One region of the Arthrobacter sp. JDC6 genome, then DNA from elsewhere that is predicted to be linked to it. Evidence: predicted binding sites of a transcription regulator. Region 1 holds the regulator's gene; each other region holds the start of a gene.
The links. The regulator Rex, encoded in region 1, represses fermentation and respiration genes when NADH is low (regulators of the CRP and FNR family bind a similar motif). The targets are predictions, from matches to a motif close to CTTGTGAANNNNTTCACAAG.
Positions count from the first base shown of each region.

Region 2: the regulator Rex is predicted to act here: its motif matches at 2,824-2,843, upstream of araB (ribulokinase).
Region 3: the regulator Rex is predicted to act here: its motif matches at 999-1,018, upstream of ACV095_RS08515 (glyceraldehyde-3-phosphate dehydrogenase).

Region 1 covers NZ_CM151278.1:831,761-835,739, forward strand. Annotated here, with positions in the region: gene ACV095_RS03810 (HAD family hydrolase) at 1-508, opposite strand, end outside; gene ACV095_RS03815 (glutaredoxin family protein) at 587-841, shown strand; gene ACV095_RS03820 (redox-sensing transcriptional repressor Rex) at 935-1,639, shown strand; gene ACV095_RS03825 (hypothetical protein) at 1,753-2,604, opposite strand; gene ACV095_RS03830 (YceI family protein) at 2,813-3,361, opposite strand; gene ACV095_RS03835 (histidine phosphatase family protein) at 3,577-3,979, shown strand, end outside.
Region 2 covers NZ_CM151278.1:3,637,555-3,641,533, forward strand. Annotated here, with positions in the region: gene araA (L-arabinose isomerase) at 1-161, opposite strand, end outside; gene ACV095_RS16835 (L-ribulose-5-phosphate 4-epimerase) at 215-931, opposite strand; gene araB (ribulokinase) at 928-2,682, opposite strand; gene chvE (multiple monosaccharide ABC transporter substrate-binding protein) at 2,949-3,979, shown strand, end outside.
Region 3 covers NZ_CM151278.1:1,823,068-1,827,046, forward strand. Annotated here, with positions in the region: RNA gene rnpB (RNase P RNA component class A) at 1-386, shown strand, start outside; gene ACV095_RS08510 (TspO/MBR family protein) at 431-964, shown strand; gene ACV095_RS08515 (glyceraldehyde-3-phosphate dehydrogenase) at 1,270-2,712, shown strand; gene ACV095_RS08520 (hypothetical protein) at 2,787-2,996, shown strand; gene ACV095_RS08525 (HNH endonuclease family protein) at 3,124-3,921, shown strand; gene def (peptide deformylase) at 3,954-3,979, opposite strand, start outside.

The DNA of each region.
Region 1 (3,979 bases):
CTCCCACCAGCCGCCCGGTGTACAGGCCGTCCGAGACCTCCCCCACGGTCCCCAGGGCTCCGGTCAGTCCCAGCCGGGTGGAGATTACGGTGGCCACTTCGATGGGGGTGGCTGTCACCAGCCAGACGCGGCGGCCCACCCTCAGGTGCTGTTGCGCCAGCGCTTTGGTGCCGGGCCAGATCCGGGACGCGATCATCTCGTCATAGACTTCTTCGCCCAGCGCCTTGATGTCATCCACACTGATGCCTACGGCCAGGGTCAGGGCCGAGTCCCGGACGGCATGGACATCGTCCATGTTCTCGCCGCGGGCCACAAACTTGAACTGCTTCCAGGCCATACCCGCCGCCTGCCTCAGGGTGAAGGCTCCCCGCTGGTGCATCTTGCGGGCCACATGGAACAGGCTGGCACCCCGCATCAGGGTGTTGTCCACATCGAAGAACGCCGCCTCGCCGGGCTGCGGCGCAGCAACCGGCCGTGTGACTACGGCGACGTATTTCTCCTGGGGCATGGAGTTGAGTCTAGTCAATCCACTGGCCCGCCGCCGTCGGCGTCAGCCTCACGCCGGGAACGGCGATACCGTTAAGCCATGGCTACACCCCGCGTCGTCCTGGTCACCAAAGCTGACTGCCACCTTTGTGAGGAGGCGCGCGACGCCGTCGGCCGGGTCACTGCCTCATTGGGCCTTACCTGGAGCGAAGAGCTGGTGGACAACCAGCCTGAACTGCGGGAGCGCTACGCCGAAGAGATCCCGGTGGTCCTGGTGGACGGCGTGCAGCGCGACTTCTGGAAGATCGACGAGGTCCGGCTGGCACGCGTGCTGCAGCGCGCCATGGGCCGGTAGGGCAGTGGCGGCAGTTTCTGATGGTCCTGGTTTTGAAGGCATGAGCGGCAGGGACCTAGAGTGGACTCACAACGCGACGCAAGGGAGGTGCGGGTGACATCCCTGGGTTCTTCGCCCCAGTCTGTCCCGGACCTTCCGGATGCCACGGGCGCATTGACCAAGCAGATACCTCCTGCCGCCGTGGCCCGGCTCACCATCTACCTCCGTGCCCTGAACACATTGCTGTCCGAGGGCGTGGAGCGCGTTTCCTCCGAATCCCTGGCAGAAGCCTCCGGCGTCAGTTCTTCAACCCTCCGCAAGGACCTCTCCCATGTGGGGTCCTATGGCACCAGGGGCGTCGGTTATGAGGTGCAGTACCTCAGCCGCCACATCGCCGCCGCGCTCGGACTGACCCACGACTGGAAAGTGGCCATTGTGGGCGCCGGCAACTTGGGCAAGGCGCTGGCACGCTACGGCGGCTTTGAGTCGCGCGGGTTCGATGTGGTGGCCATCTTCGACGCCGACCAGATGGTGGTGGGCAACGAGGTGGGATGGCTGCGCGTCAGCGACGTGGCAGACCTGGAGACCGTCCTGCACCGCACCGGGGCCAACATGGTGGTCCTGGCCCTTCCCGCGGCCGTCGCGCAGGGCGTTTGCGACCGTGTGGTGGCGGCAGGCGTGCGCAGCGTGCTGAGCTTTGCACCCGTGATGCTGCAGGTTCCCGAAGGGGTCAATCTTCGCAAGGTGGACATGGCCACTGAACTCCAGATCCTGGCCTACCACGCCCAGCGGGCCCAGACGCCCGGGCAGACGGCCTAGGGTTTCCCTGGAAGTTTTCCCCCGGCCCAAGTCTTGGCGGACCCGTTAAAGCAGGTGGCCCGGGATGCGAATGATGCATCCCGGGCCGCGTGCAGTGTCAGCGGGCGGAGTGGCTACCGCCCGTAGGGGTTGCCGAAGCCGCCCGAATAGGGGTTGGCGAAAGGCTGCTGCTTCCGGAAGTACGGGGCGGCTGCCGGAAGGTAGAGCAGCACGATGGCCGCAATTCCCAGGAGCGTTCCGATGGTGGCAAAGCTGGGGGGACCAAAGAGTCCGAAGACGGACAGTGCAGCGAAGACCGTTCCCAGGATGCGGGCCCAGTTCTTGCCCTTTCGGACGAAGAAGGCCACCAGCAGGTAGAGGGCCACGCCAATGATCGCGAACACCACCAGGGTGCCGGCGATGACCCCCTTAATGTCGTCATAGGTGACTCCACTGGCGCCTCCGGCCGCCATCTGGTCCTCGAATGTCCGCCGGAACACCGGATCATCCAGCTGCGTCAGCCCGGTCAGCAGGGAGATCACGAAGATCACTGCCGACGCGATCAACAGCCAGAACGAGATGTTCACCAGCTGCGGGACGCCGTTGCCTCCGGCCGGCTGCGGCTGCTCCGACGGGTACTGGCCGTAGGGGGACTGCCCGTAGGGCGGCTGGCCGTACTGGGGTGCATTCTGCCCGAACTGGGCGCCATACTGCGGCGGGTTCTGGCCGTAGCCCGGGGCCTGCGGCGCATTCTGGCCGTACTGGGGCTGGTTTTGGCCGTACTGCGGCGCTGCCGGCGGCTGGTTCTGGCCGTACTGGGGCGCGTTCTGCCCATATTGCGGGGCGTTCTGGCCATACTGCGGCGCATTCTGCCCGTAGCGGGGCTGCTGCTGGTCTCCGGACTGGGGGCTGCCGGCCTGTTCATGCCCCGGCTGGTCGTTGCTGGGGTCTTGGGGCGACGGGGGCGGGACGGGAGGAGTACTCATGGCGTTCCTTCTGCAGGTCGGGATCCGGGTAGGCTGCCGGGAATCAGTCCTCTGCCTTCCCCCAGCATGGCTTAAGTCCACCGTACCCCCGGCGGGCGGCGTTGTGGGTGATTCAGCGGGTATTGGCGCAGGTGGTTGCCGTTAAACAGGGAACCCCGGCGCCAGGCCGGGGAGGCCTGGCGCCGGGGTTGTGCCCTGGCGGGCGGAACTACGCTGCGGGGGCGATGAAGGCGAGTTCAAGGTTGATGGCAACCTTGTCGCTGACCAGCACGCCGCCGGCTTCCAGGACGGCGTTCCAGGTGAGGCCGAAGTCCTTGCGGCTGATGGTGGTCTCGGCGGAGACGCCGGCGCGGGTGTTGCCGAACGGATCAACGGCAACACCGTTGAATTCGGTTTCCAGGGTCACCGGGCGGGTGACACCCTTGATGGTCAGGTCGCCGGTGAGCTCGTAGCTGTTGCCCTTGGCCACCAGGCCGTTGGATACGAAGGAGATCTCGGGAAACTTCTCCACATCGAAGAAGTCCTCGCCCTTGACGTGGCCGTCGCGGTTGGCGTCGCCGGAGTCGAAGCTGGCGGTCTGGATGGTGGCGTTGATCCTGGACTCAGCCACATCCTGGCCCAGGTCCAGCGTGGCGGCGGCCTCTTTGAACTGGCCGCGGACCTTGCTGATGCCGGCGTGCCGGACAGTGAAGCCGATCTCGCTGTGGGAGTTGTCCAGGGTCCAGGTGCCGGTGGTGACGTCTGCGGGAAGTGCCATGATGTTGCTCCTTGTAAAGGTGTATGTACTGAGGTCCTGCCGTTGAACCTTCATCTGTTGAAGCCTCAACTAACTTGCTGCATCCAGTATAAACATGCATTTGCATGTTTTGTTCCCGTCCACGGAACATTTCTTCAAAAACTTAAGTTCTACTCTTTGTAGAAGGAGCGGCCCGAGATTTCGGATCGCACGCCATCTTTGAGAAACTGGTAAACATGCCCCAAGCCACTGTCCATCTGCTCCGCCACGGCGAGGTCCATAACCCCGAGGGCGTTCTCTATGGACGGCTTCCCGAATTCCACCTCTCCGAACTGGGGCAGGAGATGGCCCGGACGCTCGCCGAATACTTCCGGCAGCGCGCCGAACGCGGCGCCCGCATCACCTACCTGGCCGCCTCACCACTGGACCGCGCGCAGGAAACGGCACGGCCGACGTCGGAGGCCCTGCAGCTGCAGATCCACACCGACGAGCGGATCATCGAAGCGGAAAACTACTTTGAGGGCATGAAGGTCACCAAGGCCGAACTCCGCCGGCCCAGGCACTGGCCGCACCTGGTCAACCCGCTGCGCCCCTCCTGGGGCGAACCGTACAAGGAGCAGGCCGCGAGGGTGGCGGCCG
Region 2 (3,979 bases), 1.7 Mb from region 1:
ACGATCTTGACCGGGACGGCGGAATTGGCGTTGAGCTGGTTGGCGATCTCCTGCGACTGGGCGGCCACCTGCTTGAGGACCTCCTCCCCGTACAGGTGCTGGCTGCCGGTGAGGAACCAGACCTCGTAGCCGTCGAGGGAGGTGCTTGCTGCGGTGCTCATGGATTCTCCTGGGAAGTTGTGTGGCGGCGCCGTGGATTACTGGCCTGCGTTGTTTATTGGCCGTAGACGTTCTGGTAGCGGGCATAGAGGGAGTCGATGGAGCCCTGGTCGATGGGCAGCGGTTCGCCCAGCTGGCGGGAGATGTGGACGGTGCGGGCCACTTCCTCGCACATCACGGCGGCCTTCACCGCGGAGCGGGCGTCCTTGCCGATGGTGAAGGGGCCGTGGTTCTGCATCAGGACCGCCGGTGAATTGGAGTTCTTCAGCGTCTCCACGATCCCGTGGCCGATCGAGTCGTCCCCGATCAGCGCGAATGGGCCCACCGGGATGGAGCCGCCGAACTCATCGCCCATCATGGTCAGCACGCACGGAATGGCCTCCCCCCGGGCAGCCCAGGCAGTGGCGTAGGTGGAGTGGGTGTGCACCACGCCCCCCACCTCCGGCATGTGCCGGTACACGTAGGCGTGCGCTGCGGTGTCCGACGACGGCGACAGCGGCGGGTTGCCCCAGTCCACGGTCCCGCCGCCACCGACGTTGGTGCCCCTGACGGGCATGCCGTGCAGGTCCGTCACGATCATCTGCTCCGGGGTCAGGTCCTGGTAGGCGACCCCGGAGGGCTTGATAACCATGAGGTCGGTGCCCGGCACCCGGGCGGAAACGTTGCCTGCGGTCCACACCACCAGTTCGTAGCGCGTCAACTCAGCGTGCAGGGCGCACACGTCCTCCCGGACCCGGGCGATGGTTTCCAGGATCCCGGTGTCGGTGCTCATGCGGAGACCCCCACGGCAGGTTCGGCGGCGGAGCCGGGCAGGCTGGCCCGGGCGGCTTTGCGCTGGATGGCCTTGAGCCGGTGCATCACGTCATTGCCGCCGCGGCCAAAGTAGTCGTGCAGTGCCTTGTATTCCTGGAACAGTTCCTCGTACGCGGCAACGTTTTCCGGGATCGGCGTGTAGACCTCGCCGGGTTCGGCGCCCATGGCGGCGGCGGCTTCCCGGATGTCCGCGTATTCACCCGCGGCCACGGCGGCGTGGATGGCCGATCCCAGGGCCGGGCCCTGCTCCGAGCCGATAGTGGACAGCTGCAGGCCGGTGGCGTCCGCGTAGATCTGCATCAGCAGCCTGTTCTTGAGCAGGCCACCGGCCACGATGAATTCCCTGACCGGAACCCCGGCGTCGCGGAACGCGTCCACGATGGTGCGGGTTCCGAAGGCCGTGGCTTCCAGCAGGGCACGGTAGGTGTCCTCGGGCCGGGTGGCAAGGGTCTGGCCCACCACGATGCCGGACAGCTCGTGGTCCACCAGCACCGAGCGGTTGCCCGAGTGCCAGTCGAGCGCGATCAGGCCGTGCTCCCCGATGGCCTGCCGCGACGCCAGTCCGGTGAGGTACTCGTGGATTCCCAGCCCCGCGTCCCCGGCAGCCTCATGGTATTCGGGCGGGACGCCGTACCTGGTGAACCAGCCGAAGATGTCCCCCACACCGGACTGACCGGCCTCGTAACCCCACAGGCCGGGCACGATGCCGCCGTCCACTGCCCCGCACATTCCCGGCACTTCACGCAGTTCGCTGCCGTTCATCACATGGCAGGTGGAGGTGCCCATGATAGCCACCAGCTGGCCGGATTCCACGGCCTTGGCAGCAGGGGCAGTGACGTGGGCGTCAACGTTTCCCACGGCCACGGCGATGCCCTCCGGCAGCCCGGTCCAGGCTGCAGCCTCCGCCGTCAGGGTCCCTGCGGCGTCCCCCAGCCGCCCGATCGTGTGCTCCAGCTTGGAACTGACAAAGTCCTTGAAGTCCGGATTCAGGGCGGCCAGGAAATCCTCCGAGGGGTACCGCCCGTCCTGGTAGATGCCCTTGTAGCCGGCGGTGCAGGCGTTGCGGACGTAGCGGCCGCACAGCTGCCAGACGATCCAGTCGGCCGCCTCCACCCAGTGGTCCATTTCGGCGTAGGCCTCCGGGTCCTCTTCCAGCAGCTGCAGGCCTTTGGCGAATTCCCACTCGGACGAGATCAGGCCGCCGTACCGCGGAAGCCAGTCCTCGCCCCGTTCGGCGGCCAGCCGGTTGATCCGGTCGGCCTGCCCCTGGGCGGCGTGGTGGCGCCAGAGCTTTACGTAGGCATGCGGGCGGTTGGCATAGCCCGGCAATTCGTTCAGCGGCGTGCCATCGGCCTTCACGGGCACCATGGTGCAGGCGGTGAAGTCGGTGGCAATGCCGACGACGGCGGCCGGGTCGATCCCCGCGTCAGCCACCGCGGCAGGAACGGCGGTGCGCAGGACGTCCCGGTAGTCGTTGGGCACCTGAAGCGCCCATTCGCCGGGAAGCCGCGTGCCGTCGTCGCCCGCCACGTCACCGGGCAGGGAGCCGGCCACCACCGCATGGGGATATTCATGGACGGCGCTCCCAAGCTCCTTGCCGTCGCGGACCCGCACCACCACGGCGCGGCCGGACAGGGTCCCGAAGTCCACGCCGACCACGCAGTGGTCGTGGCGGGGGTCGGAGCTTGAAGTAAACAGCGCATCTGGCATGGGGTTGCCTCCATCCGGGAGGCAAGCGGCCTCATTACCGGTTTTGTAGGGTCAGGGTCGAGCTAAGTGCTGCAGCAAGTGTGAACGCTAACAAAGAAGAAGTCAATGACATCGAAAGATTTCGGAGTTTCCGGGAGAAGGCTCTTGTTAGCGTTCACAAATCAGTCTATATTGAACCGACACATCAACCATGTGGCCAGGACCGGGAGCACCGTTGCTTCCCGGCCCAACAACACTTCGCGGCAATGCTGCCGCGGAAGGAGATTATGGTGAGAATCAAAAAACTCATGGGCGCGGTGGCCCTTGTCCTCGCCCTGACCGTGGGAGCCACCGGTTGCGGCTCCCGTGGCGGAACCAGCGAATCCAGCGGCGCAGCGAAGCCCAGCGACTCGCTGGTTGGCATCTCGATGCCAACCCAGACATCGGAACGGTGGATCGCCGACGGCGCCAATGTTGAGAAGTCCCTGAAAGACCTCGGCTACAAGACGGACCTCCAGTTCGCCAACGACGACATCCCCACGCAGGTCTCGCAGATCGAAAACATGCTGACCAAGGGCGCCAAGGCCCTGATCATCGCTGCCATCGACGGCACCACCCTGACCGACGTCCTGGCCAAGGCCAAGGAGCAGAACGTCAAGGTCATCGCCTACGACCGCCTTATCAACGGCACTCCGAACGTGGACTACTACACCACGTTCGACAACTACACCGTGGGCGTCCAGCAGGCCACCTCGCTGCTGACCGGCCTGGGCCTGGTCGACGCGAGCGGCAAGAAGGTGGACGGCAAGGGCCCCTTCAACATCGAACTTTTCGCCGGAAGCCCGGACGACAACAACGCCAACTTCTTCTGGACCGGCGCCATGGACACCCTCAAGCCCTACATGGATGCCGGCACCCTGAAGGTCCCCAGCGGCCAGACCAAGTTTGAGCAGGCCGCCATCCTTCGCTGGCAGGCACCCGTGGCGCAGAAGCGCATGGAGGACATCATCACCTCCGCCTACAGCTCGGGCACCAAGCTGAACGGCGTCCTTTCCCCGTACGACGGCCTGTCCATCGGCATCATCTCCGCCCTCACCAGCACCGGCGGCTACGCCAAGGGAAGCCTTCCGGTGGTCACCGGCCAGGACGCCGAAAAGGGCTCCGTGAAGTCCATCGTCGCGGGCGAGCAGTACTCCACCATCTTTAAGGACACCCGCCAGCTCGGCGCACAGGCCGTCAAGATGGTCGACGCCGTCCTCAAGGGCCAGGAACCTGAAACCAACGACACCAAGACCTACAACAACAAGGTCAAGGTTGT
Region 3 (3,979 bases), 990 kb from region 1:
GGACAGCCAGGCGGCCGCGCGTCACGCAAGTGGCTCGAGGAACGTCCGGGCTCCGCAGGGCAGGGTGGTGGGTAACGCCCACTCGGGGTAACCCGCAGGCCAGTGCCACAGAAAACAGACCGCCTCCATTGCCGGCTTTGGCCGGGAAGGGCAGGTAAGGGTGAAACGGTGGTGTAAGAGACCACCAGCTTCCCGGGTGACCGGGAAGGCTAGGTAAACCCCACCCGGAGCAAGGCCAGACAGGACACGTTCGAGGGCTGCCCGCCCGAGTGTCCGGGTAGGCCGCTGGAGGGTGCCGGCAACGGTACTCGTAGATGGATGGCCGTCGCTCCCTTTCCGGTAACGGCAGGGGAGAACAGAACCCGGCGTACCGGCTGTCCCATCCACATTCCGCGTTTGACCTAGGGCGATGCGTTGGGGATGCTGGACCGTGCCCGTTATTCCTGATCCCCGTCCCGCCGCCCGGGCCGGCGTCCCCGGCATCCGTTCCCAGGTCATTGCGCTTGGCGGGTTCCTGGCGCTGTCCGCCGCGGCGTGGGTCATCGCTTCGGTTCCCATCATCCTGAATTCCAACGGGTGGTACGCCGGTTCGGTGAAGGCGCCGTGGATGCCGCCGCCGTGGATGTTCCGGAGCACCTGGATGGCGCTGTACACCGGCGTGGCGGCAGCCGCGTGGCTGGTCTGGCGCAAGGGCGGCCTGACCGGGAGCACCCGTGCAGGCTACATTGTCCAGCTGCTGCTCAACGCAGCGTGGCCGGCGGCCTTTTTCGCCCTGTACCCAATGCTCGGAGCTGCCGCCCTCTGGGCTGCGTTCGGGGTTATCTGCGCACTCGCCGGAACCTTGGTATTCCTGATCCTGCGCTTCGGGCCGGTGGACGCCGCCGCCGGCCTCCTGGTGCTGCCGTACTTTTCCTGGCTTGTCTTTTCCGCCAGCCTGAACCTCTACTCAGCCGTCCACAACTGAGTCCGGCAACACCACGGCCGCGGGGCATCCCGGCCATGTGAGTGATTTCACGCAGCGCAAGCGTGTTCCCGGCGGCGGGCCAAATTAGAATGGATCCCGGACGCAGGAGTTCTACCGCCGAAAGTTGCGTTCGCAACCGGCGGTTTTTCTTTGCACGCGATCCAGGCGCCTGGGGGCCATCCCTGCAGGCGCGGGTGCCCCTGGACATCATCAGGTGGCCTACATCTGTGTACGAGGACGTACACGGCTGAACCGAGGAAGGTATTTCTGTGAGCCAGACGTCTGATTCTTGTCTTGATACGTGGATGGGCCGGGAGGCCCTCGCCGAGGCCATGATCCCGGTGATCGGCAGGCTGTACCGCGAAAACAACGTGGTCACCAGCATCCACGGCCGGAGCCTGATCAACAAGTCCACCATGAACATCCTCAAGGCGCACCGCTTTGCACGCCGGATGAGCAAGGACGAACTGCTCCTCGAGGACACCGCGCCCCTGCTGAACACGCTGGCCGGACTGGAGCTGGGCGCTGCCGCGATCGACATCGCCCGCCTGAACCAGAAGTTCAAGGAAGAAGGCAACGGCGCCACCCTGGAGGAGTTCCTCCGCGCTGAGCTCGCCGAAATCGTTGGCAAGCGGGGCGGCGATGACCGCACCAGCACCGACGTCGTGCTCTACGGCTTTGGCCGCATCGGCCGGCTCCTGGCCCGCCTCCTCATCGAAAAGGCCGGTGGCGGCCACGGACTGCGCCTGCGCGCCATCGTGGTGCGCCGCGGCTCCGACAACGACCTCTCCAAGCGCGCCAGCCTGCTGCGCCGCGACTCCGTCCACGGGTCCTTCGAGGGCACCATCCGGATCGACGAGGACGCCAACACCATCACCGCCAACGGCGTGCAGATCCAGGTCATCTACTCCAACGACCCCGCCACCATCGATTACACCGCCTACGGCATCAAGGATGCCCTGGTGGTGGACAACACCGGCCGCTGGCGCGACGCCGAGGGACTTTCCCAGCACCTGCAGAGCAAGGGCGTGGCGCGGGTCCTCCTGACCGCACCGGGCAAGGGAGAGCTGAAGAACATCGTCCACGGCATCAACCACCGGGACATCACAGACTCGGACCGGATCGTCTCCGCGGCGTCCTGCACCACCAACGCCATCACCCCCGTGCTGAAGGCCATCAACGACAAGTTCGGCGTGGTGCACGGGCACGTGGAAACCGTCCACTCCTTCACCAACGACCAGAACCTGATCGACAACTTCCACAAGGGCGACCGCCGCGGCCGCTCTGCAGCCCTGAACATGGTCATCACCGAAACCGGCGCCGCCAAGGCAGTGGCCAAAGCCCTGCCCGAACTGCTCGGAAAGCTGACCGGCAGCTCCATCCGCGTCCCCACCCCGGACGTATCGCTGGCCATCCTGAACCTCAGCCTGGAAAACGGCACCACCAAGGACGAGGTCAACAACTACCTCCGTGAAATGTCGCTGCACTCGGACCTCCGCAAGCAGATCGACTACATCGACTCACCCGAGGTTGTCTCCACCGACTTTGTCGGCTCCCGCCGCGCCGGCATTGTTGATGGACTCGCTACGGTCTCCACGGACAAGAACCTGGTCCTCTACGTCTGGTACGACAACGAATTTGGCTACAGCTGCCAGGTGGTGCGCGTTATGGAGGAAATGGCCGGCGTGAACCCGCCGTCGTTCCCCGCCAAGGAAAGCGCCGCCGCCCTGGCCGCCATCGCGGTCTGACCCTGTCCGCCACGTCCAGCGAATTCCCGGCTGGTTCTCTGGAATCAGCCGGGAAAGGGGACCACACTGGTGGCATGGACAACGAATCGACTCTTCAGCACGACACCACCCTCGAACACGCCCTGGACGTGGCCAAGTCGAACCACAAGGAAGCAGTGCGGCTGCTTGAACGCGCCCGCGCCGCACACGCGGCCGGGGATGTCAGCCAGGACCGCGTGGGCCAGCTCGAGGGACTGCTGGCCATTGCCGAGGAAGACCTTCGAAGGGTCACCAGGGAGCAGTAGCCCAGAGGCGGCCGCGCCGGCCGTGTGAGCCATCACTCGTCCTCAACAGTGTGGATATCACCGGCTTGGGGTGCCCTTTGTCCTAGGCTCTTGGGGTGCCTGACTTTCCCCTTCCGGCGTCGACGCCTTGACCGTCCACTGGGCTGCCTACCGCCGCGCACGCCGCCGTTCCCGGCAGGCCTGGGCGCTGCTGGCAACGGCCGCAGTATGCATCGTCGCTGCCCTGTCGTGGTTCTTCACCGCAGGACAGTTTGCAGCCGCAGGGCCGGCGCCGGAGGGCCCGACCGAGGCGCCGGTCTTCGATGCCCAGTGGATGAAACCGGTGCAGGAACCAAACCCCGTACCGGCGGGCAGTGCCCTCTCTGCACTCGACGGCCTCGCCGTGAAGGGCCGGGCACCGAACACCGGCTACAGCCGCGAGGCCTTCGGCCCGGCGTGGCTGGATGTCGACAGGAACGGCTGCGATACCCGCAATGACATCCTGCGACGGGACCTTGCCGGCGTGGTGTTCGCCGAAGGCTCCACCTGCAAGGTAACGGCCGGTCACTTCCGGGAACCCTATACAGGCCAGGACGTGGACTTCCAGCGCGGTTCAGACAGCAGCCGGGCTGTCCAGATCGACCATGTGGTGGCGCTCGGGGATGCCTGGCAGAAGGGGGCCCAGGGCCTGGCGCCCAAGGAACGCCAGAGCCTGGCAAACGACCCCCTGAACCTGATTGCCGCGGACGGCGCTGCCAACCAGCAGAAGAGCGCAGCGGACGCCGCCACGTGGCTGCCGAAGAACACCGCACTGCGCTGCCATTACGTGGCCCGCCAGATCTCTGTGAAGGCCGCCTACGGCCTGTGGGTGACGGCTGCCGAGAAGGACGCCATGAAGCGTGTCCTCGGCTCCTGCCCCCGGCAGGAAACCATCACTGCCCGCTGACGGGGACCGGAAGGGATGAGTGGCCGAACTTGTCAGTGGCCGAACGGATCCGGGTCCA